4 regions of the Acetobacteroides hydrogenigenes genome follow, and region 1 is predicted to be linked to each of the others. Evidence: riboswitches for the same ligand, from Rfam matches in the RefSeq annotation. Region 1 holds a riboswitch; each other region holds the start of a gene.

The links. A riboswitch is a leader RNA that binds a small molecule or an ion and turns the genes downstream of it on or off. The one in region 1 is predicted to bind cobalamin.
Region 2: it holds a riboswitch for cobalamin, as region 1 does, so the genes downstream of both, CLV25_RS14305 (sirohydrochlorin cobaltochelatase) here and CLV25_RS12905 (cobyric acid synthase) in region 1, are expected to answer to the same signal.
Region 3: it holds a riboswitch for cobalamin, as region 1 does, so the genes downstream of both, CLV25_RS05385 (ABC transporter substrate-binding protein) here and CLV25_RS12905 (cobyric acid synthase) in region 1, are expected to answer to the same signal.
Region 4: it holds a riboswitch for cobalamin, as region 1 does, so the genes downstream of both, CLV25_RS10490 (TonB-dependent receptor plug domain-containing protein) here and CLV25_RS12905 (cobyric acid synthase) in region 1, are expected to answer to the same signal.

What each region holds. Positions count from the first base shown of each region.
Region 1 covers NZ_SLWB01000014.1:88,484-94,107, forward strand. The annotation lists gene CLV25_RS12895 (glycoside hydrolase family 2 TIM barrel-domain containing protein) at 1-2,637, shown strand, start outside; gene CLV25_RS12900 (alpha/beta hydrolase) at 2,866-3,792, shown strand; cobalamin riboswitch at 3,993-4,173, shown strand; gene CLV25_RS12905 (cobyric acid synthase) at 4,291-5,624, shown strand, end outside.
Region 2 covers NZ_SLWB01000018.1:7,300-12,923, forward strand. The annotation lists gene CLV25_RS14295 (PepSY domain-containing protein) at 1-659, opposite strand, end outside; gene CLV25_RS14300 (TonB-dependent receptor) at 721-2,925, opposite strand; gene CLV25_RS14305 (sirohydrochlorin cobaltochelatase) at 3,070-3,954, opposite strand; cobalamin riboswitch at 4,068-4,275, opposite strand; gene CLV25_RS14310 (sirohydrochlorin cobaltochelatase) at 4,384-4,683, opposite strand; tRNA gene CLV25_RS14315 (tRNA-Thr) at 4,873-4,945, opposite strand; gene CLV25_RS14320 (DUF6340 family protein) at 4,973-5,624, opposite strand, start outside.
Region 3 covers NZ_SLWB01000004.1:2,286-7,909, reverse strand. The annotation lists gene CLV25_RS05425 (bifunctional folylpolyglutamate synthase/dihydrofolate synthase) at 1-126, shown strand, start outside; tRNA gene CLV25_RS05420 (tRNA-Val) at 244-318, shown strand; tRNA gene CLV25_RS05415 (tRNA-Val) at 342-416, shown strand; tRNA gene CLV25_RS05410 (tRNA-Val) at 440-514, shown strand; gene CLV25_RS16165 (GIY-YIG nuclease family protein) at 575-682, shown strand; gene CLV25_RS05395 (6-phosphofructokinase) at 1,138-2,346, shown strand; gene CLV25_RS05390 (branched-chain amino acid aminotransferase) at 2,643-3,662, shown strand; cobalamin riboswitch at 3,730-3,927, shown strand; gene CLV25_RS05385 (ABC transporter substrate-binding protein) at 3,956-5,110, shown strand; gene CLV25_RS05380 (iron ABC transporter permease) at 5,155-5,624, shown strand, end outside.
Region 4 covers NZ_SLWB01000010.1:3,323-8,946, forward strand. The annotation lists gene CLV25_RS10490 (TonB-dependent receptor plug domain-containing protein) at 1-1,690, opposite strand, end outside; cobalamin riboswitch at 1,805-1,997, opposite strand; gene CLV25_RS10495 (S4 domain-containing protein) at 2,375-2,815, shown strand; gene CLV25_RS10500 (adenosylcobinamide-GDP ribazoletransferase) at 2,895-3,644, shown strand; RNA gene ffs (signal recognition particle sRNA small type) at 3,757-3,856, opposite strand; gene CLV25_RS10510 (DUF4199 domain-containing protein) at 3,958-4,494, shown strand; gene CLV25_RS10515 (glycosyltransferase family 2 protein) at 4,525-5,481, shown strand.

The DNA of each region.
Region 1 (5,624 bases):
TTCATCTACGTAAATGGAGAAAAGGTTGGATACAGCGAGGATAGCAAGCTTGCGGCCGAATTCGACATTACCAAGTGGGTAAAGTCTGGCAAGAACCTTGTAGCCCTTCAGGTGTACCGCTGGAGCGATGGCTCGTACCTCGAATGCCAAGATATGTTCCGCATTTCGGGTATCGAAAGGGATGTATACCTATACGCAACTCCGCTTATCGACATCCGCGACTTTAAGCTGAAGTCTGAGCTCACCAATAGCTACAAGGATGGTTCATTTAAGCTAGATGCCAATGTATCGAGCTATATAGTTGATAAGAATACCCTTCATAGTAAACCCGAAAGCTTTTTCGTTTCAGCCAAAATTGTAGACTCCGATGGTAAGGTTGTTTTCAGCCAAAAATCGACCAAGAACGAGGTGCTAGGACGCTACCATAAAATGGTTTCCCTTTCTGGAACCATTCCTAATGTTAAGCAGTGGTCGGCAGAGATTCCTAACCTGTACACCCTTTTCATCACACTAGAAAATTCAAAGGGCGAAGTCGTTGAAGTTATTCCACAACGAATAGGCTTCAGAACCATAGAGGTAAAGGGAACCGATGTTCTTGTAAACGGCAAGCGCGTATTCTTTAAAGGAGTAAATCGTCACGAGGCTAGCCCAAGAAATGGGCACACCCTAACCCACGAAGAAATGCGTAAGGATATTGAGATGATGAAGAAGTTGAACGTAAACGCCGTTCGCTGCTCGCACTATCCACCCGATCCTTACTTCTTCGACCTTTGCGATGAGTACGGCATGTACGTTATCGATGAAGCCAACATCGAGTCGCACGGTCGCTACTACGACCTTGAGTACACCCTTGGCAACGATAATGCTTGGTTCAATCCTCACATGCAGCGCATCCTGCGCATGTACGAGCGCGATAAGAACAGAACCTGCGTGCTCTTCTGGTCGCTAGGCAACGAAGCCGGCAACGGTAGCAACTTCTATGCTGCTTACGACTGGCTTAAGGCTAACGATAACCGTCCTGTACAGTACGAGCGTGCAGAATGGGACTACAACACCGATATTATTTGCCCTCAATACCCCGATCCAGCATGGATGATCGAGTACTCGAAGGGTAACCCTACCCGTCCGCTTATTATGTCGGAGTATGCGCACATTATGGGCAACAGCCTTGGCAACTTCAAAGAGTACTGGGACGTTATCGAAAGCTACCCATCGCTGCAAGGCGGCTTCATCTGGGAGTGGATCGATCAGGGTATCGACACCGTTAAGAACGGCAAGCGCATCATTGCCTACGGCGGCGATTTCCCTCTAGAAGGTCCTGTCGACGAGAACTTCTCCGACAACAACTTCTGCGTAAAGGGAGTTGTTACCGGCGATAGAGGATACACCCCCATGTCACGCGAAGTAAAAAAGGTTTACGAGCACATCAAAACCAAATCTGACGATCCAAAATCGGGTAAGGTAACCATCACCAATGGCTACTTCTTCCGCGATCTGTCGAACTTCCAGCTTAACTGGAGCCTAGTTGAAGATGGTAAAGTTGTTGAAAAAGGCGTAATAAGCGATATCAACACAGCCCCACAAACATCAAAGGACGTTGCCATTGCCTACAAAACAAAGCTTAAAGCAGACAAGGAGTACTTCCTCAATATCGTTTACACCCTAAAGAAGGAAGAGCCACTCCTTCCTGCTGGATATGACCAAACCTACGCACAGCTTTCCGTACAATCGAAGGCCGCAAAGGTTGACGTGGCTCCAGCTAAAGGTAAACTTACCATAGTGGAAGATGGTAGGACTGTTACCGTAAAGGGCAGTGCGTTCGAGGCGAACTTCGACTTTAAGACGGGCGTGCTATCATCCTACAAGATAGGAAAGGAAACGATTATTAGCGAAGGTCCTAAGCCAAACTTCTGGCGTGCACCAAACGACAACGACATAGGAGCAGGCTTTAACAAGAACTTCCGCATGTGGCGCAGCGCCTACGACGAGGGCACCCTTACCGATGCTACCGTTAAGGATAACGGCAATGGCACCGTTACGGTTAACATTAAAAAGAGCCTGCTGAATGGCGATGCCATCTCCGAGCAAATCTTCACCATCGATGCTAAAGGTAACATTAAGGTGAGCAATAGCTTTACTGCTGTTAAGGGAACCTACAAAGGGCTGCTTCGAGTAGGTAATGCCATGACCTTGAACAAGGCCTACAGCAACATCAGCTGGTACGGTCGTGGCCCATGGGAAAGTTACTGGGATCGCAAAACATCCGCCATTGTTGGCCTTTACAAGCAGAACGTTAGCGAAGCTTACTTTCCCTATGCCCGCCCACAAGAGAGCGGCAACAAGAGCGATGTTCGCTGGCTAACCATGACCAACGCTAAAGGCAAAGGGGTGAAAATTGAAGGTGAAGAGCATCTTAACGTCTGCGCTTTACCCTACACCATCGACCAATTAGATCCTGAAGTAGATAAAAAACAGTATCACTCTGGCGAGCTTACCGAAGCACCATTCATCAACTTTAACGTAGACCTCCAGCAAATGGGCGTAGGCGGTGTTGACAGCTGGGGCTCGTGGCCTATAGAAAAGTATCAGCTTAAGTTTAAAAGTTACAGCTACTCGTACTGGATTAAACCCATCTAGCCAACGAGCTGCATAATACACAAGAGGATGTCCCTGTGGGCATCCTCTTTCTTTTTGCTCAATTTTGTAGCAATTCAACACAATAGCTACTACTTTTCGGAGTTATGTATAAAGCACTATACTAATGAGAATAGGAACAAGAACTACAAATCATGATTCAACTCGTTTTGTAGAAAATATCTTGTCTTTATTATATCTTGTGCATTGATACTTTATACCTTTTACAATATGAGCCATACCTTACGTTACCTTACCCTAGCAATTATCCTTGTATTGGGATGTGCAACCGTTTATGGGATTAAGCCAAGCGGCAGCTACAATATTCAAAGTATTACCCAGAAATATCCAAACATCACCTTTACAAGGGTGATAACACATGACAAATACCACCTCCAGTTGGCCGACATTGCCCCAACGGCTAAGGATAAGAACGTAACAGTGCTCATCTGCTACCCCGACTCGGGCAACATTAAGGAGTGGCTTGGCTACGGAATGCTCCTTGCCGAACGGGGCTACCGAACTATCATGTTCGACTACCGCGGTTTTGGTCTCAGCGACAAATTTTCCATCGAAAAGGACACTCTTTACTACGACGAATTTAGTATAGATGCCAACACCGCTTACAACTACATCAAAAAGCGATATCCCAACAGCAAGGTGGGGCTCTTTGGCATGTCGATGGGCAGCATAATGACCACTACAATTGCCCTAAAGCATAAGGGCGATTTCATTATCGGCGATTCGTACGTTTGCGATATGGATAGCGCCATTAACCAAATAGAACAAATCTACAAAAGAAAGATGGCCACACCAGCCAGCGCATACGACTACAACAACAACCTTCAGTACCTCTGCCAGCCCATCCTCCTACTTAATGGGAAATACGATACGATTTGCGAATCGAGCACTGCCGCTTTCGCAAGCAGTAAACACGTTGAATCGGTTGCCTACGACGGGGGACATATGGAAGGACCTTTGGCTCTAAAAGAGGCTTACTTTAACCGAATTGACGAATTTATAGAAGGCCTCAACAACACTGAGAATAACGAAAACCATGCCGTAAGCCCATACGCCATTCTGCTAGCCGTTATTGTTTTCGGAGTGCTTTTCAATCACATTGCACGAAAAAGAAAAATTGCTTCTAATGTAGGATAACCTCCTATATCAGTAAAGGAAAAGTCTATTCAACAAGTTGATTACGAAAAAAAATATATTGTACCCATTCCTATCAAAACGATTAGAGATGCTGGCCTAGAAGCAAGCGAGAGCATATAACTGCACCAAGGTTCTCGGGAAAAGCTTGGTTTTACCCATTTTGCAAAGAACTGCTGGTTTTCAAAAAAAATATCCCCATCTTTGTCACCGATATTTGGTATCCTGCCTCGGTAGGATAAGAGGGAATCCGATGAAACTTCGGAGCTGTACCCGCAGCTGTAAATTCCGCAAAACGTTTTGATGAAGAGCCACTGGCCGCTGTGCTGGGAAGGTTTCAAAACGGGAATGAGCCAGAAGACCTGCCAATGTCATCCAAGTTAAGACGCTCCGGGAATAGAGCGGGTCGATACAGATTCTTAAGATTCTCTTTAAGCTCTGGATAAATCGCATCCTACCCTATTTGCAGAGCAATCACCGCAAAGTGAACCCTAAAAGAGAATGAGTAAGCACTCCCTTCGTCCGATAATGTTTGCAGGCACCGGCAGCGATGTTGGTAAAAGCGTTGTGGCCGCAGCGTTCTGCCGCATTTTTCTGCAGGATGGCTATCAACCTGCTCCGTTTAAGGCGCAGAACATGGCCCTAAACTCGTACGCTACACCCGAGGGACTGGAGATTGGTCGCGCACAGGCCGTTCAGGCCGAGGCCGCCGGCATCCCCTGCTGCACCGATATGAACCCTATCCTGCTTAAGCCAACAACCGACCGCATGTGCCAGGTGGTGCTCAACGGCAGGGTTGCGGGTAACAAGAGCGCTGCCGACTACTTCAATGGTACCGACCGTGAGAGGCTTCGTGCCGAGGTTCACGCGGCATTCGACCGCCTACACGCACAGTTTAATCCTATTGTAATAGAGGGTGCCGGAAGCATTGCCGAGGTAAACCTTCGCTCGCGTGATCTGGTTAACATGCCGATGGCTCAGCATGCCAACGCTACCGTTGTTCTGGTTGCCGATATCGACCGTGGCGGTGTGATAGCATCAGTTTACGGTACGATGATGCTGCTAACCGAGGAGGAGCGCAGGCTGGTAAAGGGCATCATCATAAATAAGTTTAGGGGCGATATATCGCTATTTACCGATGGCGTTAAGATTATCGAGGACCTTTGTAAGGTACCGGTGCTGGGCGTTATACCCTACTTTAAGGATATCCATATCGAGGCGGAAGATTCGGTGATGCTCGACCTAAAGAACCGCACCGCCGTAGACGGTAAGGTGAATGTTGTGGTGGTGCTGCTGCGCCACATGTCCAACTTCACCGATTTCGACGTGCTGGAGCGCGATGAGCGCGTGCACCTCTTCTACTCCAACAATGTAGATGAAATTTCTAAGGCGGATATCATCATCATCCCTGGAACAAAATCGACCCTTGCCGACCTGTACGAGCTACGTAAGAATGGCGCTGCGGCGGCCATCGTTAAAGCATATAGGGATGGTAAAACAGTGATTGGCATCTGCGGTGGATACCAGATGCTGGGCATGGAGCTGTGCGATCCGCAGCATGTGGAGGGTACGATTGATGCCCTACCTGGATTGGGATTGCTACCCGTACGAACCACCATGCAGGGCGAAAAGGTTACCCGTCAGGTACAGTTTAGTTTCCTAGATAGCCCTGCAATCTGCGAGGGATACGAAATACATATGGGCGAAACGGAGCTGCTCTCGGGCAACGCCTCAACGCTAAACACGCTTACCAGCGGCAATGCCGATGGCGTGCATGTTGATAGCCGTTGCTTCGGAACGTACATCCACGGTATTCTGGATAATGCAGTGGTGAT
Region 2 (5,624 bases), on a different contig from region 1:
ACAACCACACCGCAGAGGCACATCACCGCACCCAGCACCAGTAGGGCAAGCAGCAACGAGTTCCAGAACGGATGGTTGATGGAGAGGTATTTAAAAATTATGTAGTGAGGAATGGCACCAACCAGCGCCCAAAAGCGTTCGCTGCGCGTGGTTAGCTGCACAATGGTGCCGCTCTTAGCTGCTACATACACCACCGACCTATCCTTATCGGCAAAGTAAACCTTATATATGGGCAATGATGACTGGTACTGCTCCCAAGGAAGCCAGATATCAAGCGTTGATATTTCGGTAACCCTAGCCGTATCGGCCGAAACCACCCGCTGAGCTGCAGCAATGCAATCCTTTCGGGTAGGTTTAGCCACCTTGGTAAGGCTATCGGCATAGTACGTTTTGGCCGTGCGAGCCATCTTACCAACACGGTAAACCGCCCTCCCCTCCTGCATCTCCAAGGTAATGGTACCCTTACCCAGCTCGGCAGGGAAGAGAAGCGAACGGGCAGCAGAGGAATCAACCGCTGCCAGAGATCTAAAAGCTTCTGTCTGGCTATAGTGCGGAAATCCGACGAAAACCAGCACCATCCCAGACAGAAACCAAACACAGAATAGAATGCTAAGCAGCATTCCCAGAACCTTATGAATCTTTACAAAAAGTTTTACCATACCAATATGCTGTAAAAGGGATAGGCTAACCAACATCGGCTACCTACCCCTCCAGTATAAGCTACTTTGAAATCTTAAAATTCAGTCCACCAAATACGGTACGCCCCGGCGATAGCGTTCCGTAAGGCATCCCGTACGGAGCATCGTCCACGTAGTCGAAAATATTATCGATACCAGCAATAGCATCGATGGTTACACCTGCGCAAACTTTAAAGGTATGAGTTGTGGTAAACTTCCAGATGTTGTATCCACGAGCATTACCCTTAGCGTAGAACTTTTCGTCCTGCAGACGACCATTAATCGAAGCGTTTAGCACATACCTCTTGTATGAGTATCGGTAGCTGGCCATTACCGTTCCGTAATGCTTAGCCGCCCCTTCAAGTGTTGTATTGGAGGTTAAGTTCTTAGCCTCTACCAACGAGTAGCCGCCACCCACGGTAAAGCCATAGCCCACGTAGGCATTTGCCAAAAAGTCCACCCCCTGAGAACGTGCCTCCGAAATGTTCTGGTGCACTTTTACCTTCTTCGCACCTTGAGCAGCCTGCTCGGGTGTAGGCACCTGTTCGGGACCATAATCGATTAGATTTCTTAAGTCGTTACGGTAGCCAGTAACCGAAAGCGATACGCCCTTTTTATTATACTCTACAGATGCAGAGTAGAAATCGGACGATTGAGGTTTAAGATTTTCGTTCCCTAAGTATAAGGTTCCTGTCTTAAAGTACTCGAAGTAGAGTTCCTTAAGAGTTGGCGCCTTAAACCCGCTACCATACGATGCACGTAAGTTGAAATCGCCTAAGGAGTATAACGCCGAAATCTTGGGGGTAAGTCGGCTACCAAAAGCTTTATGATCTACAAAGCGAGCACCAGCAACAATGCTTAAGCTCTTTATAGGTGTATACTCGTCCTGCAGATAAACACCGGCAGTGTAGGCATCGGCGCTGCCGCCCTTAAAGCGTGCCGGAGAGTCGATGTTTTCATTAACATAATCAAGCCCTGCTGTAAGCAGATTTTTATCGCCAATAGCCGTTACGCTCTTTAGATTGTACTTATTGCGCACCTGCTTGGTGTTTAGCGTCTTTTGTCCATCCGAGAAGAGTAGCTTCTTTGTTTTGCTATCTACCACATCCTTATTGTAGTGGTAGTAGTACCAGAAGTTATCGGTAGCCGCATCGAAGGTGATGGTGCTTTTACCGTTTATTTTATACTTAACGCCAGCAGCACTGCTTACATCCTTATAGTAGAAACCAAAATCAGCCACCGACTTTGGACGAAAATAGTCCTTTTCGTACCAAGAGCCTTGTGCATAAACATCGAGGTTAGAGGTTATGCCGTAGGATAGGCGCTGGCTAACCGTATTGTCATAAAAGCGGTTTACCGCCTTGGCTTCCGTCAAACTTAAAGCCTTACTCTTAGCATCAATTTCAAAAGGGCTTAGCTGGTAGCCATCAATCTGCTTATGGGCAAACTGGGTATTCGACGACAGCTTACCAATATTCAAATCGAGCGTGTTGGCCTGCTGAAAATCGCCATACGCTCCAAAGCGGGTAGTATTGTCGAAGCTAACGGTACTCTTACTCTTTTTGGTAATAACGTTGATAACTGCACCAATGGCATCAGAACCATATAGGGCCGACGAGGCACCCTTAACTACCTCTACGCGCTCGATATTATCGGGCGAGATTCTGTTTAGATCGGTTTGTCCGCCTACATCGCCATACACGCGCTTGCCGTTTACCATAAGCACAACAAAATCGTTACCCAAGCCATTGACACGTAGAAACGAGCCCATGGTACCAGGCGTAAAATCAAATGAGGGGCTAATGGAGGTGGCCATCTCCTCGAACGAGCGGGGAGCCAGCTTGGCAATGGTCTTATTCGAGAAAACCTCGGTTTGTACGGGTGCTGTCTTTAGGCTGTGGTGCGTTCCTGTTCCGGTAACCACCACCTCGTCTATAGCGCCAACCGACTCCTCCATCCTAAAGGCTAGGTCCGACACATCGCCACGAACGCTTACGCGCTGAGCCAGACGCTGCATGCCCGTATAGGTTGCCACCAGCGTATAATCACCCGCCTTAGGTACCTTAATAGTAAACTCTCCGTTGACGTTGGTGGCCGCACCAACTGTTAGTCCCTTTACCATTACGTTGGCGCCAACAATTAGCTTTCCGTTAGACTTCTCAGTTACGGTTCCCTTAATGGTGTACGACTGTGCGCCTGCAGCTACTGCTAGCATCAGCGCTAACAGCGTTGCCAATATCTTATTCATTCTCTTTTTTTGGTTGGTTTGTTAACTGATGGCACCAAGTATCACGATATACGTAGCGCGAAAAAGCGCTCTAAAACACTTAGCGGTTTATTCCCAAATTTTCGTGATACCTGATATGTGCGTCATTATATCTCGGGAAGCTCTCTACTTCCCTCCTGCTATCTGCTGAAGATGCTTCACCCAAATGCTACCTATGGCATCTAGCTCGCCCATCCCCTTTAGGACAACCTCTACGGTAAATCCCTCCTTGGTAAGCAGCGACTTCCAGCTGGTAGGTTCGCTACCAGCCATGTCGTTTACCGCATGATCGCCAGCAACCAGCATAAAGGGCATTAGCCATACCTTCTTTACGCCTTTAGCTTTAAGGGAGGCCACCACATCGTCGAGCGTGGGCGTACCCTCTACCGTTCCTATGTAGGTGTTGGCATCGACCTTGGCAAAGTAGTACTGCATGGCTGGATAGTAGACGTTGGAGGTGTGCTTAGAGCCATGCCCCATAAATACAACCGCCTCCTTTCCCTTTCGCTCGGCAGGAACATTGGCTATCAGGGCCGATGCCACCTCGCTCATATCGGAATCGCTCCATAGCAGCGGAGTACCCACCGTTACCTGCCTAATCCCCTTAGGCATCTTGGTAAAGGCGTTGGCCGTTTGCACCAAATCGTCGTACTCGTCGCCTGGAATTATATGCAGCGACTGCACGTAAACGTTGCTGTAACCATCTTCGCCCAGCTTAGCTAGCGCCTCTGCTGGCGAAAGAATCTCCTCGCCACGCTTCCTTAAAATCTTTCGAATAATTTTAGATGTGTAGGCCCAGCGAATCTCGGTGTTCGGAAATGCCTTAGCCACCTTCTCGCCTACCCTGTCGATGGCTCCTTTAGAGTCGGATAAGGATGTACCAAAAGCCACCAGCAGAATTGCCCTTTTGGGTTCGGCCTCGCTACCGGCTGCCGCCAACGTGGTGGTGTGGAGCAACAGCGGAAGGCATATAAGCCAACCCATAAGCAACTTTAACCTCGTAATCATCATTGTATTAAAAATTAAAATTAATACAACATGCCCTTTGCTAAATGCAGGAAAATAAAAGTGAAGAATACGCCTAGGTTCATATTCAACAGCTACTTCTTACCCGGAAGCAATACATGTGTTTGTTGAATGAGGCAGGTCTCCTGACTTACCTAGTATTGCGGCCTTCCCACCCTCTTTCGAAGGCAGTGGCGTAGACTTGCAATACCAGCTGCAACGCAGCTATTGGCATACAGTAGCGGGTACTGTTCCGGATTCACACCGGATTCCCTTTTACTGGCTGAGAAGGATTCCCAACCAGTCACCTTATTCGGGTGTAAAATTAGGGTAAAATATTAAGCAACCAAAGAAAATTCGAGGGTTTCCGGGAAATTGTACTCTAGGATTTTCTAATATCAATTGATTTATTCCGCTTAAAAAGCGAAGTATTGGTTACTTTGCTTGACTCTTATGCTCTACCCAAACGTTTACGATTTCCTTGTAGACTTCAATTCCAACAAGTTTGGGTTCAACGGTATAGTCCGCCTTTTCGAGTACTGATTTCCATCTATCAGATTCTTCGCTAGCCATATCGTTATTAGCATAATCGCCAGCAATTGACGTAAGAGGGGCAATGATTACTTTTTTATTCGCAATAGTTTGCGATTTTAGCGATGCTACGATATCGGCAATGCCCGGTTCTCCTTCAACCGTTCCAATATAAAGTTTGTAAGTAGGGTATTTTTTATTAATGTCCTCTTGAAGCTACTTACAGTAGGCATTATAGACAATTAACTTTTATAACCATATTTTTAACGCTCTATCACTTATATCTGATACTATTAAGAGAAGGTATAAATCATACCACTACGATCAAAAATCGCGTTTTGTATTCTGTTGAAAATAAAAAATACCATCTCAAACGAAATGGTATTCTATAAGAGCCTCTCACCGGACTTGAACCGGCGACCTACGCATTACGAATGCGCCGCTCTACCGACTGAGCTAAAGAGGCTTGTTTTCACTTATGCAAAGGTAGTAATTATTCCTGTTGTTGGTCTTCCAATGTGCCATTTTCTACGGATGCACCCTTTTCCTGCATTTCTCGTTTTATTAAGGCAGTCCAATATTGCTGCACTACATAGGAATTCTTTATCTTTTGACATTTTTCCAGCCACTTCTTGGCAAGATCAATATTACCCATCATTTCACAGGCAAGCGCGATATTAAAAGTTGCCGCATACACGTCATTTTTTTCGGGAGATGTCAAGAAAGTTTGCATTAACGATATAACTTCTTTCCACTTAAAATCTTGCACTAATTGGCTAACTTTCTGAAACTTTAAATCTGGAACGGTAAGATAATATCTGTACTGCTCTTGCCAAAATGGTAGTATGGAAAAACCAATCTTTTGGGCAACTCGATATGAAACATCATTAGATATTATAGAGTCAAGTTCCGATCGTGAAACTTTTTCATATTGGTCGTAATATAAGGAATCTTTATCGAGTAGTTCTCTCTCTAACACCCCCTCTTTAGCATTGTAGACATGCCACAACGACGCATAAACTACTTTATAGGAAGTAGGAGTTTCTCTTTCAATAAGAGTTCGTAATAGAGAAAGTACTACGATATACTTAGGCTTTTCCAACTGCGAAAAACTTTTTATTTCTTCTGAGGTGAGGAGTTCTGGA
Region 3 (5,624 bases), on a different contig from region 1:
GCTGGTTTAGCCGGAGAGGTGGAAAAGAATGTTGAAAAGGCGGTAGAAAAAGCAAGAAGTATGGCTTCGAGTAACGATCTTATTTTCATAGGTGGAAGCACTTTTGTTGTTGCAGAAGTAGTTTAAAAGGTCTACGTTCAAAAGCAAATATTTTTAGCGGGCTCTTGCAGAATTAAAATTTTGCTGTACCTTTGCATCGCTTTTGGAAACAATCGCAGCGATCTTTGTAAAAGATTTTTGAAAGGGAGCATAGCTCAGCTGGTTCAGAGCATCTGCCTTACAAGCAGAGGGTCACAGGTTCGAATCCTGTTGCTCCCACTTCTTTCAAAAATAGCATACTCGGGAGCATAGCTCAGCTGGTTCAGAGCATCTGCCTTACAAGCAGAGGGTCACAGGTTCGAATCCTGTTGCTCCCACTTTTCGAAAAAAAACATACTTTGGGAGCATAGCTCAGCTGGTTCAGAGCATCTGCCTTACAAGCAGAGGGTCACAGGTTCGAATCCTGTTGCTCCCACGAAGATAAAGAGGGGAATTACTTAGCGGTAGTTCCCTTTTTGCGTTTACACCATTTTGTATGGAAGCATTCTGGGTTTACATCCTATACAGTGCCAAACTGGATCGATACTACATTGGTAGTACCAACAATCTAGCCCGTCGGCTAGCAGAGCATGAACGGGGCTAGACGACCTACTCCCGCCAAGGTTCTCCTTGGGCTTTGAAGTATAGCGAGGCGTATTCCTCTCGTTCGGAAGCCTATAGTCGGGAGATGGAGCTGAAAGGATGGAAAAGCCGCAAGCGCATAGAAAGCTTAATCGTTGATGGGGCCCAGCAGGAAGCAGGGCATCCCGCTTAAGGCGGGAGGGTCACAGGTTCGAATCCTGTTGCTCCCACGAAGATAAAGAGGGGAATTACTTAGCGGTAGTTCCCTTTTTGCATTTACCTAAATTGGTATGGAAACTTTTTGGGTTTACATTCTTTACAGTGCAAGAATTTGCCTCTCCTCCTAGCTAGCGCTAAGCCTTATTTTAGGATTTGGCTTTTAGTTCTTGCAAATCACTCCAAATCTTTTTGTATAAAATCGTTTGATTTTTTCTTGTTTTAAGCTAATTTAAGGGCAAACTAATTTCCCGAAATTACATGGCAAATACTAAATCGAACTACAAAGGGGTGATTGGCGTCCTTACAGGAGGAGGCGATGTGCCCGGTTTAAATCCAGCTATCAGGGCGGTAACGTTCCGCGCTATTCGTGAAGGTTACAAGGTGATTGGAATCCGTAAAGGATGGGAGGGTATGATAACCATCGATCGCTCTAAAAAACTTGAAGAGCAGGAGGATGCAGTTGTTCTTACCGAACAGATGGTGAATAGGTTGGGAAGAACTGGAGGTACATTCCTGCATTCTTCGCGTACTCGTCCTGACATGGTAAAGTTGGATAGAGTTCCTGATCTCTACAAGGATAAGTACACCCTTGACATCAACGACATGACCAGTGAGGTGATGTTGAATATCGACTATCTAGGACTAGATTACCTCATTCCGATAGGAGGCGATGATACGCTTAGCTACGGGGTGCACCTGCATAGTAAGGGCGTGCCTGTAGTAGCCATCCCTAAAACAATGGATAATGATGTTCCTGGAACCGATTACTGCATTGGTTTTGGCACCTGCATCTCGCGTACAATTGAGCTTGCGCACGAGTTGCGAACTTCGGCTGGCTCGCACGAGCGCTTTTTGGTCATAGAAGTTTTTGGGCGTTATGCTGGATTCTCTGCCTTACTGCCTACCATGGCAGGCGCTGCCGATCGATGCGTTATCCCTGAGCATAAGTTCGACATCGAGCATCTTACCGAACTGATGGTTCAAGATAGAGCTAACAATCCAAGTAAGTATTCCGTTCTTTTGGTTTCAGAAGGGGCTATGTTTAAAAACGGAGATATGATCTTTAAGGGTGAAGAGGCCGATGCCTATGGGCACAAGAAACTCGGTGGAATTGGTGATATCGTTTCGGAACAGATGCGAAATATATCGGCAAAATACAATAATGGTAGAAAGATTGATGTTATCAACCAGCGATTGGGCTATATGGTTCGGTCTGGGGCGCCTGATGCGCTTGATAGCATTGTGCCTATGGCTTTTGGAAACCTTGCGCTCGATCTTATTCTTAAAGGAACTTTTGGTAGGTTGGTGAGCTTACGCAATGGGAGGTACGACAATGTACCTATCGAAGTTGTAACTAGCTACAAAAAGAAGGTTGATATCGAAAAGTTCTACGATAAGGAACGGTATCGACCACGGTACGAGAATTTCAACGATAAGCCACAGCTTATTATGACAAGCGACTACTAGGCCGTTAAAGAGAGGAGAGATTTTTCATCTCTCCTTTTTTATTTTAGAAATTGTAATGAGAATTCAACCTAGTTCTGGAATTTCTAAATTTTAAGTGTTAAATCGCGGAAGTGAATTTGGGCCATGTGGTTTAATCTGCGACGATAAGAACATTACTTTTTGTTATATTGTAGCTTGATTTTGGTTTATTGTTGCAAATTGTAATGTAGAATAGATTTCGTAGTGATAAATTTGTTAAATCTGTTTTTGCTAAACGAAAAACTATTACTTTTGGTGGCATCAGAAAACGCAATCATATGGAAAATTTAGATTGGGGTAAGTTGCCTTTCGGTTACATCAAAACCGACTACAACATCCGTTGTACATTTAAAGATGGGAAATGGGGAGAATTAGAGGTGTCTGATTCGGAATATCTCCCAATTCATATTGCCGCAACAGGACTTCATTATGGACAAGAGGCATTTGAAGGCTTAAAGGCTTATAGAGGCAAAGATGGCAAGATCCGTCTTTTCCGTTGGATCGAGAATGCGAAGCGTTTACATCGGTCGGCTGAAGGCATTCTGATGGCTCCAGTTCCTGAAAAGCTTTTTGAAGAGGCAATCCTTAAGGTTGTGAAGCTTAACGAGCGCTTCGTACCGCCATATGGTACAGGTGCATCACTATACCTGCGCCCAGTTCTATTTGGTACAGGCGCAGAGGTGGGCGTTAAACCTGCAAGCGAGTACACCTTTATCGTATTTGCAACGCCTGTCGGTCCTTACTTCAAGGAAGGCTTTAACCCTGTTAAGATTGCTATTGTTAAGGATAGCGATCGTGCTGCACCGCTAGGTACCGGAACCTTAAAGGTTGGTGGTAACTATGCTGCTAGCCTCCGTGGTGTTGTAGAAACCCACCATAAGGGCTATAGCTCGCCAATGTACCTCGATGCAAAGGAGAAGAAGTACATCGATGAGATTGGTGCCGCTAACTTCTTTGGCATTAAGGATAACTGCTATATAACCCCCGAGAGCACAAGTATTCTTCCATCGATAACCAACATGAGCTTGCTAACGTTGGCCGAAGATCTTGGAATTAAGGCTATCCGCCGTCCTATTCCGGTAGAGGAACTAGACACCTTTGAAGAGGTTGGCGCTTGCGGAACGGCTGCCGTTATATCTCCAATTGGCGAGATTGCCGATCTGGAAACCGGTAAGGTTTACAAGTTCTGCAAAGACGGACGTCCAGGACCAGTATCGACTAAGCTGTACGAAACCCTGGTGGCGATTCAGTATGGCGATATTCCTGATCCTCACGGCTGGGTTACCATTGTTGAGTAATCAAGAAAACAAAAATAAGCATAGAAGGGCGGCAAACATGTCGCCCTTCATTTTTAGATATTTGTCGGAAAAAGGCTACCTTTGTGGCCGATTCGGCGATCTTACGAACCGCGTAAGATTAAAGGGAATCCGGTTAAAATCCGGAGCTGTACCCGCAGCTGTATGTCCTAGTAGCGGCCTTTAATGGTTTACCACTGTCAGCTGATGATGGGAAGGTTTTAAAGGGGGGACGAGCCAGAAGACCTGCCACGATCATGGGTAAACATCAACTTTCGGGAATAAAAGTTTAAAGAATGACACGTTTTAGAGCCTTACTGGCAACTGCACTGGTTTTACTGCTGTTTAGCGCTTGCTCTTCCAAAAAAAACGGCAACGGCGAATCATCGAACTCCGGTTCGTCCTACTTTTCGGAGAAAATAACCCTTAAGTACCTTCGCGGATTTAGCATTGGCTACCACGGCAGCTACGCTACGGTTGACGTTCGCGATCCGTTCGACTCGACCAAGCTGCTTAAGCGCTACATCCTGATCGATCGTACTAAACCTACCCCTACGGGATTGCCCCAAGGCATTGTGGTGAAGGTTCCTGTCGAGAAATCGGCCTGCTTTTACGGTTTAACGGTGAACGAGATGGCCCGCCTAGGAGTGAACCAGACCGTAACCGGAGTGGCCGAACCCCAATACGTAAAGGATGGCCTTGTGCAGGCGGGGCTTAAGCAGGGCAAGGTGGTGGATCTGGGCGAGGTGGCGCAGGCCAACGTGGAGCGCATCATCGAAGCGAACCCGGAGATACTGGTTGTCTCGCCAATTTCGGGGGGATCGCTAAATAAGATAGAGCAAACGGGCGTACCGCTGGTGTACGACTGCTCGTACCTGGAGAATACGCCGCTGGCGCGTGCGGAATGGATTAAGTTCATCGCGCTATTCTTTAAAAAGGAGGCGCTTGCCAACAAAATGTTCGATAGCGTTGATGCCCGATACTGCCGCGTTGCAAAAATTGCAAGGGCTTCCAAGTCGCATCGGCCTACGGTATTCACCGAAAAGAAGTTCGGACAGGTGTGGTACACCCCTGGAGGCCGCAGCTACATGGCTCGCTTCCTAGAGGATGCCGGAGCCGACTACATCTGGAAGGATGATAAGAGCACGGGTTCGCTACCGCTAAGCTTTGAGTCGGTGCTGGCAAAAGCATCGAATGCCGACTACTGGATCATAAAAACCAACACCCCATACGTGTACACCTACGCCCATCTCGAAAAGGAGTTCGGGCTGTACAGCAGCTTCAAGGCGTTTAAGGAGGGCTCCATCGTTAGCTGCGATACGGGAAGAGTGCCCTACTACGAGGACGGCTACCTTGAGCCGGATGTCATCCTTAGCGATATGGTGAGCATCTTCCATCCGGAGCTGCTGCCCGGCTATATTCCCAAATACTTTAAAATGCTGGCCCGATGAGCATCGCTGCAGCGAGACGTAAGCGGAGCCAAAGCGTGCGCATTATGGCAGGAGTAGGGGCGCTGATCCCACTTCTGATGCTGATGAATATTGCTTGGGGAACGGTGTCCATTCCTGTGGGAAAGGTGTTCGAGATACTTTCCGGGGCCGACACGTCGAACGTTGCGTGGAATAACATTATTTGGATGTCACGCATGCCCCAGTCGATTACGGCCATGCTGGCTGGCGCTGCCCTTGCGGCCTGCGGGCTGATGATGCAAACGCTCTTTCGCAATCCGCTTGCCGATCCTTCGATCCTCGGAATTAGTACGGGTGCGAATTTGGGCGTTGCCATCATGGTGCTATCGCTCAACGGGTCGATGGTGGTAGGCACCATTATGGGCTACACCGCCAACATCCTAGCGGCATTCGTTGGCGCTCTGGCCGTACTGCTGATCATCCTATCGCTATCGGGAAAAATAAAGAATACGGCCATGCTGCTTATCGTGGGTATCATGATTGGCTTCATGGCATC
Region 4 (5,624 bases), on a different contig from region 1:
AGTCGGTGTTGCTGATGTAGTAGCGCCTACCCGTATACGAATGTGCGTACCGGATGCTATACCACTTTGTTTGAAGGTAAATAGCGGCGCTTCCTTTGTATTTCGGCTTGTACGGAAGCTGCTGTCCTTTTACAGCCGATCCCGAGGTCTGATCGGTCGATCGCGTAAACAGCCCCGAGAGATCCACCCCCAGCGTGGTACGATTCAGCTGCTGCTTGGCCGTAATGTTGGCCTCGGCACCTCTCGACCATACCGACTTCACGTTTTGAGGAGTCCAGATCGACCCGCTTGGCATCCACAGAATCCAGTTGTCGACGTTGTTGTTGAATGCAGCCGTCTTTACCGAAAGCAAGAACCCTTTCTTCATGTACAGGTAGTCCAGCCCCAGCTCTTCGCCGTAGCCGTCTTCCGGTTTCAGATCCGGATTTCCCCATCCCGTCCAGTACAGATCGTTAAACGAAGGCACTCGGTAGTTTCGCGATACGTTCCCCCTTAGCTGTAGCCCAGGTAGTAGCCTTTTTTGTAAACCTACCGACCAAGTCATAGGCGATGCATCGCCATTTATAAGCTCCTGCCGAATGCTTGCAAATGCCTCGAACCCACCATTGCTGGTGCGGAAGCGATATCCAAGCACACCGGCAGGTCGGTATCGCTCTTTGGCGTCAGGATAGTTGGTAGAGGAGGCTCTCTCGTACGATGCGTTTATACCGCCCTCCAGCGTGCTGCCCGCGCTAAGGGTCACAATGGCTTCGCCCTCCAGCTGTCCCTGTGTGGTATGGTGATTCGATCGTTCTATGCCCGGATTGCGGTATTTCTGCCAGTCGTTAAAGAGTGCCGACTTTACGTTGAAGCGAACCCGATGGCGCGTAGCTTGCCATTGCGCTGCTGCTCTAAGAAAACGGTTGTAGTCGTATTCGCTGCTCATGGTGTTGCTCACCATCGGGGGGTACTGGTTGTATCCGTCCTGTCCCCAAACCGATACCACCAGCTTGTCGTTGCCAGTAAGCGCAAATGTTCCGGTTTCCATGATTCCGCCCTTGGAGTAGCGGGCGTTTATCTGCCTATCGCGGTTGTCGCTGCTGTTAACTTTGTAGTCGTTCTCGGCTTCGGTGTAGAATAGTCGGGTGGATAGCGCCATTTTAGAGCCGCTGTAGGTGTGCTTGGCTCCGGTGTACGAAAGGCCGTAGCTACCTACCGACTGCATCACCTCGCCGCTATGCCCTTCGCCAAGATTCAGGGTGTTGTCCAGGTGAATAACTCCGCCAATGGCACCGCTGCCAAACAGCGCGCCGTTTCCGCCCTGCTGTACCACCACTTGATCTACAAAGAAGGTAGGGATGCTTCCGAAGTTAACCCCGGCGTTCATGGTGCTCTGCAGGTTGATGCCGTTCCAGAGCACGGCCGTATGCGAAGAGTTTAATCCGCGCATCGACACGTTCGAGGTCCCTCCCGGACTGTAGCTGTTTACCGTAACCGCAGCTTGGCTGGTAAGCAGTTCGGAGAGTAGCATGCTGCTGTTCTGCCGAAGTTCGGTTGGCGAAACTATTTTTAGCGATAGCCCCGACGTGTAGCGCTTAAGTTTGCTGCTTACCACTACCTCTTTAAGGTGTATGGTATCCGCAATGGGCCTTTCCTCAGGAAGATTCCCTGGAATGGAAAGCGCGCTAAAAAGAAGAACGTTAAGTAACATGTTTTACAAATGATCAAAATCGTTAGCGATTCAACCATTTAAAACCTGCGAATAAAAAGATGTGATGCTGTAAGCAATGTAAAAGAATTACACCAAGCCCTTTATCCGAAAGCTATAAATGTTCACGTTCTGGCAGGTCTTCTGGCTTGTTCCCCTTTTATCGGCCTTCCCGTCCCAACCGGACAGTGGCATTTGGATGGTGATAAAAGGTTTTGGTAGAACTTACAGCAGCGGTAACTGCTCGGGATTTTCACCCGATTCCCTTTTCGCCCCGCATATGGCGGAAACCAAAACTGGCGCAAAGATAGGCTTAATTTATGTACTCAAAGGCGAATTAGCTTTTTTCTTTTCAGATTTCCTAAAAGTGCCCCACTTTTCGGCTTTTGCTAAATGCTAACCGTATCATGTTAATTTTTTTTTGCAATAATGTTTGCTACAATCGGTAAAAGAATATTTTTGCAAAATGCCTTATTCAGAAACAGGTGCGGAGTGAATGGATTATCCACTATCTCTGCACCTTTTGTTTCTAAGCTTAGGCATGAGCTAGCCATGCTATTGTATCCTTCTGTAACAATCCTACGACAATCGATTAACGCTAGATGTAAGGCGTTTGGAGTATGTTGGCAGAAATAGCTAACTTCGTGGCTGGATGTATAACTACTGCATCTTTCAACATCAAATTTTATGCAACAACGTAAAAAGGATGCCGTTCGCCTTAATAAGCTAATTAGCGACGCTGGGTTTTGTTCGCGTCGAGAGGCCGACGAGTATATTGCGCAAGAACGCGTTACCGTTAATGGACATACCGCAGAAGTGGGCGATAAAGCTTTTAAAACAGACTTTATTCGAATTGACGGAGAGCCGCTTCGATTTGTTGAAAAGGTTGTGGCAGAAAAGAAACAGCCCGAATTTCGCTCTAAACGTATAGGTCGAAACCTAGGGACAGAGGAAAAAAAGTCCAAACCAGTTCCGGCAGAAAAGGAATATGAGCGAGCGCCTAAGGGAGGTAAGCAGTCGGGTAAAACAGGTCTCGTTAAAAAGGCTGATTCAAAAGAAAGAGCATCAACAAAGCCCGAAAAGAAGGTAGGTGCTGCAAAAAAATGGTTCTCTAGCCGCAAAAAGTAGCCAACAACCTGTACTCTTCGCTTTTCATTTCATAAGTTTGTGTGAAATATCACCGCTAAGCCCAAAGTCTGCATTAATAATGTTTCGAAGAATTGCTGCAACGATATCTCTGTTCACCCGAATTCCTATTGCACGATGGATGTCAATCTCCCATGTGGAATACGGGAGAACCGCTCCATTTTATGCTATTGTAGGATGGATTGTTGGTGGGCTTGTTGCGCTGGTATTCTACTTGGTCGATTTCCTATTTACCCAACCCGTTACGGTTGCCATTGCGTTAACCTTTTCTGTTTTTTTGACAGGAGGTTTGCAGGAAGGAGGCTTAGCCTATTTCTTCGATAACCTAGGAGGTAGGCATGGGCAACGCTTCTACGTTAAAAATAGGACCGATAAGCAAATTGGCATACAAGGTATTCTTGGTGTTGCGCTAGCGCTGATACTTCAGTTTGCAATACTGCAAGAGCTAAGCCCCGCTTTGGTTCCTTGGATTATCCTTTCGGGCGAAAGCTTATCGCGCTTGGCAACCATTACATTAATAGATACCAATAGGTACCTACGGCCAAAGGAAGGATACGATGCCGCCCCGGCTTTTAGTAAGTTGGGTATAGATGGCTGGCTTATTGTTCTGGCTACAGGAACTCTTCCATTTTTGCTAACGCTTAAGTTGAAAATTTGGTTTGCGATTATACCTCTGGTTGCCGTTCGTATTATTATGGAGATTTTCTTTAAACGATTTAGGGGCGGAGTTAACTTTGAGGAGTGTTTGGCAACTCAGCAGTTTTGCCTGATCGCATTTTACTTAGGTGTTTCAGCAATTCCTAATGTATAGATAGGTCTCGTAAAAGCATTAATGCTAAAAGGCCTCGAAGAATGCTTCTTCGAGGCCTTTTTATTGAATAGTTTAATGCTCGCGTATCGTTGCGTTTGGGTATAAACGCAAAAAAGGGTAAGCTACTTACATCGCACCGCTACAACCGCTTACCCTTGCTACCTTCCGGTCCTGGGGGGATTCAGCAGGAGCTGGTCGTGTAAGACTTACCCGGGCACAAAAGTACAACAAAATCCGAAGAAGCCAAATAAAATATGCAGGCATTCGCCAAAACTGCTATCTTTGACAATCATTAACCATTAAACGCAAACTTATGGAAGAAGAAGTAAAGGTATCGACATCAGAGATGCTTAAATCGGCATCAATGAATGGTGTTTACGTGTCATTAGTTCCAATTGTCATTGCTGTCCTGATCTTTGTAATGAATCCTTCATTTATAATGATGGGGGTATTGGGTATTCTTTCTTTTATTTTGACTTACATTTTGGTAGTGGTTCTTTCGATCAAGTATCGTAAAGAAAAGCTCGATAACAGGATGAAGTATGCCGATGCGCTGGTGTACACCCTGGTAGTGGGGTTAGTGGCAAGCATAATCTCCTCCGTTTTCAGCGCCTTTTACCAGTATGTTATAGATCCATCGTACATTGATAACATGGCGGTAAGAATGCAAAACTTTATGGAAGCTCAGAATGTTCCTCAAGCGCAGGTTGACGAGGCCATTGATGAAATAATGAAGGCTAAGGAAGTCGGAGCCTTCTTGGTTTCACAGCTTAAGTCTATTTTGATTTTTAACTTGCTAATTATCCTATTTGCACCTTTATTTGTAAAGAAAAGTGCACCTGTTTTTTAGGAACAGAGTTTTAAGGGTAAAATTTGACTAATGAGTAAGTTAGATATTTCGGTAGTAGTTCCGTTGTACAACGAGGAGGAGTCGCTCCCCGAATTGGCAGAGTGGATTGATAGGGTTATGAAAGCCAACGGCTTCTCTTTCGAGGTAATTATGGTCGACGATGGAAGTACCGATGACTCTTGGAGTGTTGTTGAAGAGTTGGCCTCAAAGTATTCCTTTGTTAGAGGAATTAGTTTTCTTCGCAACTATGGGAAATCGGCTGCGCTATATTCAGGATTCGATGCGGCTCAAGGCGATGTGGTGATTACCATGGATGCCGATTTGCAGGATAGCCCTAACGAGATCCCTGAGCTTTACCGAATGATAGTTGAAGAAAAGTACGACCTTGTGTCGGGTTGGAAGCAAAAGCGCTACGATCCCATCGGGAAGAGGCTTCCTAGCAAGTTCTTTAACGCCACAGCTCGTTTGGTTAGCGGCATTAAGCTCAACGATTTTAACTGTGGGCTTAAGGCGTATCGACGTAGAGTTATTAAGAGCATTGAAGTCTATGGAGAGATGCACCGCTATATTCCCGTTCTTGCAAAGCAGGCTGGCTTTAAGCGAATTGGAGAGAAAGTGGTAGAGCATCAGGCTCGAAAGTATGGCGTCACAAAGTTTGGTTGGGAGCGTTTTATTCATGGGTTCTTGGATCTGCTCTCAGTTGTGTTTGTGTCTAAATTCGGTAAAAAGCCAATGCACTTTTTTGGAACACTTGGCATAATAACCTTTTTAGTGGGAGGTATCTTATCCGGATTTATGATTGGCGAAAAGATATACCATCTAGCCAACCATATGAAGGTAAGAGAAGTTACGGACCAGCCTCTATTCTACATTTCGCTAACATTGGTTATTATAGGAGTGCAGCTCTTTCTTACAGGTTTTCTTGGAGAATTGGTTTCAAGAAGTTCTAGTGAGCGTAATAGCTACCAAATAGACAAAAGATTGTAAGATAAAATGTAAAAAAGGAGCCCTTAGCAAGGGCTCCTTTTTTGTTGACAGCGTCTCTTTTCTACCTGGAAAGAGGATGCTGTTTTGAAGCTTTCTTAAAAGATTAGTATCACTTCCCTTTTTTTAGCGGTCATCTAAATTCC